Regions from separate parts of the Leclercia sp. S52 genome, predicted to be linked through region 3. Evidence: predicted binding sites of a transcription regulator. Region 3 holds the regulator's gene; each other region holds the start of a gene.

Region 1 (2,269 bases), 2.1 Mb from region 3:
AAGGGATGATCGTCCAGCAGTTCTGTCAGCTACCGAAGTATGGCGACAGCTATATGCTGATCGGCAGCTGGCTGATCAACGATCAGCCTGCCGGGATTGGTATTCGTGAAGATCGGGCGCTGATCACCCAGGATCTGTCCCGCTTCTATCCGCATATTTTTGTGGAGTGACATGTGGTGCCGGATTGTGCGGCCTGATGCCCTCACCCCGGCCCTCTCCCACAGGGAGAGGGTGCAAACACTAAAAACGGTAACAGGAGTTACCGTTTTGCCTTTATTCCCCCACCTGCACCGACAGCATACTCAAACTGCCCATCTCGATGCCATCCACCGGCGTGGTAATCGGTTCCTGGCCGTCCCACACGCCCAGGACATACAGCAGCGGCAGGAAGTGTTCCGCCGTCGGGTTCGAGAGCGAGCCGCCATCGTGCGCCAGATAATTCACCAGCGGATGCTCCTCTGCCGGCCCCTGCCAGCTGAGGTTCATTTTCACGTAATCATTAAATGACGTGGCCCATGGATAAGGCGTATTTTCCCCGTGCCAGCGGGCGGTACGCAGGTTATGCACCACGTTGCCGCTGGCCACCAGCATAATGCCTTCATCACGCAGAGAGGCGAGCTTACGGCCCATCTCCAGGTGCCAGGCCGCCGGCTTGGTGCTGTCGATGCTGAGCTGCACCATCGGGATATCGGCATTCGGGTACATCTTGATCAGCACGCCCCAGGAGCCATGGTCAAAGCCCCACGCCTCTTTATCCAGGGTGACAGGGATCGGTGCCAGCAGATCCACCAGCTGCTGCGCCAGCGCCGGGGAGCCCGGTGCCGGATAGTGCGTGTCGTACAGCGCCTGCGGGAAACCGCCAAAATCATGAATGGTTTTAGGTGCTTCCATGGCGGTAACGCCGGTGCCACGGGTAAACCAGTGTGCGGAGATCACCACGATAGCCTTCGGACGCGGCAACGTCTCGCCCAGATGTCGCCAGGCGCGGGTGTAGACGTTATCTTCCAGCACATTCATTGGGCTACCGTGACCCAAAAACAGCGCTGGCATACGAGAAGAAGTCATGATGATATCCTTACACAAGGTGTCGATTTGATAGCTTTACCTTACCCGTTATCCGGATAAGATGAACTCAGATAACCATGAAGAAGATCATCAGGAAATTTGAATGTAAGGGATCTGTAAAGGCAGCTGTACCCGCTCGCTTTGCGTGCGTTTAGCCTTTAATATGAATGAGAATCATTATCATAAGGAGAGGTGAATGTCAGTTCCCCTGATTCTGACTATTCTTGCAGGCGCCGCCACCTTCATCGGCGCCATGCTCGGCGTACTGGGCCAGAAGCCCTCTAACCGCGTGCTGGCCTTTTCCCTCGGCTTTGCCGCCGGGATTATGCTGCTCATCTCCCTGATGGAGATGCTGCCTGCCGCCCTCGGCACGGAAGGCATGTCGCCGGTGCTCGGCTACGGGATGTTTGTCATTGGTCTGCTGGGCTACTTTGCGCTGGACAGAATGCTGCCCCACGCGCACCCGCAGGATCTGATGCAAAAAGGCAGCAAGCCGCTGCCCGGTAATCTGCGACGCACCGCGCTGCTGCTGACCCTGGGCATCAGCCTGCACAACTTCCCGGAAGGCGTCGCCACCTACGTGACCGCCAGCAATAATCTGGAGTTGGGTTTCGGTATTGCGCTGGCGGTGGCGTTGCACAATATTCCTGAAGGGCTGGCGGTAGCGGGCCCGGTCTATGCGGCCACGGGATCCAAGCGTAAAGCGGTGTTCTGGGCGGGCATTTCCGGCATGGCGGAGATCCTCGGCGGGGTGCTGGCGTGGTTGATCCTCGGCAGCCTGATTTCGCCGGTGGTGATGGCGGCCATTATGGCGGCGGTGGTAGGGATTATGGTGGCGCTGTCGGTGGATGAGCTGATGCCGCTCGCCAAAGAGATCGACCCGAATAACAATCCCAGCTACGGCGTGCTGTGCGGAATGTCGGTGATGGGGCTCAGTCTGGTGCTACTCCAGACGGCCGGAATAGGCTAAAAAAAACGCCGGGATATCCCGGCGTTTTTTATGCTGCGTTATCAGCTGGCTTTACGCTCGTGCGCCTGGCGATATGCCACCAGATCTTCGATAGTCACTACTGCCATGTTGTGCTTACCGGCAAACTCGATGCACTCCGGCGCGCGCGCCATAGAGCCATCATCATTGGTCAGTTCACAGAGCACACCGGCAGGTTTGAAACCGGCCAGGGTTACCAGGTCGATGGTCGCTTCG
Region 2 (2,269 bases), 1.8 Mb from region 3:
AAATCTGGGCAGGACGCAAGCCCCGTTTAGGAAATAGACGGCACCGTACAGTTTTGCGTAGCGGCTCGCAATTGTTTTGCAAAGTTGCCGTAACATACCGATAGTCAGGAAGGCTTTACGCAGGGTTGAATTTCGCTGTTTGTTTAACCTTACGAATTGAGTGGAGAATGGCCGTACACATTCCATAGAGGCCATGAACGATGCTCACCACCCTCCCCTTCCTGTTTATCTACCTGGGTTTAACCTGCTTATTAGTTCGTGCGGATATCCGTTCGCATCTGCTGCCGGACAAATATCTCTGTCCACTGCTCTGGGCAGGTTTGCTTTATCACCTCTGCCTTCATCCCGATTTTCTGGCAAGCGCGGTCTTGGGTGCGATCGCGGGTTACGCCGGCTTCGCGATGATTTATTGGGCTTATAAACTGATACGCAAACGTGAAGGGCTGGGATACGGTGACGTGAAGTATCTGGGCGCGCTGGGCGCATGGCATGGTTGGTGTGTACTTCCTGCGCTGGCACTAGCGGCAGCTCTGCTGGCGACGCTGTATCTGTTGATACGCTCCCTTTGTAAACCCGGAGAACAGATATTAAAAAACCCGCTGCCTTTTGGACCTTTTATGGCGGCAGCAGGTTTAATGATGGGCGGGCAAAGTCTGATCAGCTTTCCACTTTGATTTGCGACTGAAGGTAATTCTGCAGGCCGATTTTACCGATAAGATCCAGCTCAGTTTCGAGCCAGTCGATATGCCCTTCTTCATCGGCCAGGATCTGAATCATCATATCGCGGCTGACGTAGTCGTGAACGCTGTCCGCATAAGCGATGGCTTCACGAAGATCTTTTGCGCCATCGAGTTCCAGCGCCAGATCGGATCGCAGCATCTCTTCGACGTCTTCACCGATACCCAGCTTGCCGAGATCCTGCAAGTTGGGGATCCCCTCAAGAAACAAAATACGCTCGATATACTTATCGGCGTGTTTCATCTCATCAATGGATTCATGGTATTCGACGTCGTTGAGGCGAGTCAGACCCCAGTTCTTGAACATTCTCGCGTGGAGAAAGTATTGATTGATTGCGACAAGCTCATTTCCCAATAATTTATTGAGATAACTTATGATTTTAATATCACCTTTCATTATAGTCCCTCCGCTTCCACTTATTGAAGCGTAGATGGGGCTACAGGGATGTCAAAAAAAAGAATGAGCCTCAGGCAATCTCTTTGTATTCCGGGATCTGCATCAATTCGTCCTGCATGATCTCACGGGCAGCGCGAACGCACTTACCGCATTGATTTCCCACCGGAACAAACTTACGCAGCTGCTGAAAAGATTGTGGTTGAAACTGGCGAACGGCCTGACGAATTTTTTTGTCACTCACACCATTACATAAACAAACGTACATAACCACTCCCGTTCAAAATATGCGCAAAGTGTAAGTGAGAATAATTATGATTACAATAGCACAAGCACGAAGATACGGGGCGGGAGCCTACAAAAAATGCGAAAATTTGTGACAGGGAGAACTGCAGGACAACAAAAAAAGGACGCCGAAGCGTCCTTTTTAATTCAGGGATAATTAATTAGCCCAGAACTTTAGCAACAACACCCGCGCCAACGGTACGGCCGCCTTCGCGGATTGCGAAGCGCAGACCATCGTCCATTGCGATTGGGTGGATCAGGGTAACAACCATCTTGATGTTGTCGCCTGGCATTACCATCTCAACGCCTTCTGGCAGTTCGATGGTACCGGTCACGTCAGTAGTACGGAAGTAGAACTGTGGACGGTAGCCTTTGAAGAACGGAGTATGACGGCCGCCTTCGTCTTTGGACAGGATGTACACTTCAGATTCGAACTTGGTGTGCGGCTTGATTGAGCCTGGCTTAGCCAGAACCTGACCACGTTCGATTTCTTCACGTTTGATACCACGCAGCAGAACACCAACGTTCTCACCGGCACGGCCTTCGTCCAGCAGTTTGCGGAACATTTCAACGCCGGTACAGGTAGACTTGGCAGTCTCTTTGATACCAACGATTTCAACTTCTTCGCCAACTTTAACGATACCGCGCTCTACACGACCGGTAACAACGGTACCACGGCCGGAGATGGAGAATACGTCTTCGATAGGCAGCAGGAACGGCTTGTCAATCGCACGCTCTGGCTCTGGGATGTAAGAATCCAGGTAGCCAGCCAGTTCGATGATTTTCTCTTCCCACTCTGCTTCGCCTTCCAGCGCTTTCAGCGCGGAACCGCGAACGATTGGGGTGTCGTCGC
Region 3 (2,269 bases):
AAGAGGTTATTTTACTCATGGCAATCATCGGCATTTTTTTCGGCAGCGACACGGGTAACACCGAAAATATCGCAAAAAACATTCAAAAACAGTTAGGTAAAGACGTTGCCGATGTGCATGACATTGCGAAAAGCAGCAAAGAAGATATCGAAGGTTACGATATTCTGCTGCTGGGCATCCCGACCTGGTATTACGGTGAAGCGCAGTGTGACTGGGACGATTTCTTCCCGTCTCTGGAAGAGATCGACTTTAACGGCAAGCTGGTTGCCCTGTTCGGCTGTGGCGATCAGGAAGACTACGCAGAGTACTTCTGTGATGCCCTCGGCACCATTCGCGATATCATAGAGCCACGCGGCGCGGTGATTGTAGGCCACTGGCCAACTGCCGGTTACCACTTCGAGGCCTCTAAAGGTCTGGCCGATGATAATAACTTTGTGGGCCTCGCCATTGACGAAGATCGCCAGCCGGAACTGACCGCTGAACGCGTCGACAAATGGGTAAAACAGATTCGCGAAGAGCTGCACCTCGACGACATCCTTAATGCCTGATGATGTCGCGGCGCAACGCTAAAGTTGCGCCGCATCGATAGGTAATACCAATCAAAATAATTGCTACAAATTTTTAACTTTTGCTGCCATACCTGTACAATGATCCAGGAGTAAACGGGGAACCTTGTAACAACTTTGTTGGCGGTACCACGTTTTTATAAGCATACTTTACTTGAGACTTGCAGTTTTCATTACGTCATGGCAGTTCTATAATGAGACGCATTATCCCAGGTGCATTTTCTGTCACTTCTTCTTTAGAAGTGAATCGTTTAGCAACAGGACAGATTCCGCATGACTGACAACAATACCGCATTAAAGAAGGCCGGACTGAAAGTCACGCTTCCACGGTTAAAAATCCTGGAAGTGCTTCAGGGTCCGGATAACCATCATGTCAGTGCGGAAGACTTATACAAGCGTCTGATCGACATGGGCGAAGAGATTGGTTTGGCTACCGTTTACCGTGTACTGAACCAGTTCGACGATGCAGGCATCGTTACGCGTCATAATTTCGAAGGCGGTAAATCCGTGTTTGAACTGACGCAGCAGCATCACCACGATCACCTGATTTGCCTCGACTGCGGCAAAGTGATCGAATTCAGCGATGATTCCATCGAATTACGTCAGCGCGAAATTGCCGCACGTCATGGCATTCGTCTGACCAACCACAGTCTGTACCTGTACGGCCACTGTGCCGAAGGCGACTGCCGCGAAGATGACCACGCGCACGACACGAAATAATCTTTGCACTGATTCTGAGCCAACCTGACGGTTGGCTTTTTTTTTGCCTTTTACAGGCAAAAAAAAGAGCCCGGTGGCGCTACGCTTACGCGGGCCTACGGGCTCTGGGTGTGGCAAACAGCAGATTACTTCGCGTTGTTGTTGCTACGAATTTCCTGCCAAATCTTATCGCAGTTTTTGGTCACATCCTGATTGTTACCCGTCTTACGCGCCTGAATACAGGCCTGGTAATCCGCCACCCGGACGGTTTCCTGAGTCGCAAACTGCTCGTGCGCCTTCTCCTGACGCAGCACGTTCAGCACGCTCTGACAGGCTTCGATCTTTTCTGGTGACCCTTCAGCGGTATTGATGCACGCGCTGTAGGCCTCTTTCAGACGGGTGTCTTCTTTCTGGGTCTGGGGTTGTGCGCAGGCGGCCAGTCCTGATGCCAGCACCGCAACCAGTACGATTTTTTTCAGCATAGCGGTCTCCAGTCAGGCGGGGATCGTCCCCGCCTGGCTTGTCATCAGAAGATGGTGAACGGGGCGATAACCATAAACTTCACGTCACGCTCATCCTGGAAGATGTTGCCGTAACCGCCGCCGTAGCTTGGGATATCGGAGTGGTTGTCATACTGCGTGAAGTGCAGTTTGAACATGGTCCCTTTCGCGCGACCGTCCTGCAGGGTGTAGATCGCATCCAGGCTGTAGGCAGATTCCTTGATCTTGTTGGAGGCGATATCTTCACGCTGACCGGCGCTGTTGATTAACCAGTCTGCCGGTTTCGCATCCCAGGCGTAGACGTAAGACGCGCCGACGCTCCAGCCCGCCAGGTTCCAGTTGCTCAGGTCATACATGGCACCGAAGAAGACCGCTTTTTCGCCGTTGGCGTTAAAGTCGGAGCGGTTATCCCACCACACGTCCAGACGCCCGTTGGAAGAGGCGTAGGTTGGGGTCATACGCTGCAGGAAGTAGCCCTGCTGCCCTTCCGCCTTGACGTAAGTC

What was found. Region 3 encodes Fur, which represses iron uptake genes when iron is present. Its sites were predicted from a motif close to ATAATAATGAGAACNACTATCAA; they were not measured.
Region 1: zupT (zinc transporter ZupT) is a predicted target of Fur. The motif match lies at 1,227-1,249, and genes of this name have one in related genera.
Region 2: bfd (bacterioferritin-associated ferredoxin) is a predicted target of Fur. The motif match lies at 1,434-1,456, and genes of this name have one in related genera.

What each region holds. Positions count from the first base shown of each region.
Region 1 covers NZ_CP152474.1:4,163,120-4,165,388, forward strand. The annotation lists gene AAHB66_RS19905 (glutathionylspermidine synthase family protein) at 1-170, shown strand, start outside; gene ygiD (4,5-DOPA dioxygenase extradiol) at 274-1,065, opposite strand; gene zupT (zinc transporter ZupT) at 1,262-2,035, shown strand; gene ribB (3,4-dihydroxy-2-butanone-4-phosphate synthase) at 2,077-2,269, opposite strand, start outside.
Region 2 covers NZ_CP152474.1:4,477,757-4,480,025, forward strand. The annotation lists gene AAHB66_RS21550 (A24 family peptidase) at 201-674, shown strand; gene bfr (bacterioferritin) at 658-1,134, opposite strand; gene bfd (bacterioferritin-associated ferredoxin) at 1,205-1,399, opposite strand; gene tuf (elongation factor Tu) at 1,578-2,269, opposite strand, start outside.
Region 3 covers NZ_CP152474.1:1,325,139-1,327,407, reverse strand. The annotation lists gene fldA (flavodoxin FldA) at 18-548, shown strand; gene fur (ferric iron uptake transcriptional regulator) at 840-1,286, shown strand; gene chiQ (ChiQ/YbfN family lipoprotein) at 1,412-1,747, opposite strand; gene chiP (chitoporin) at 1,792-2,269, opposite strand, start outside.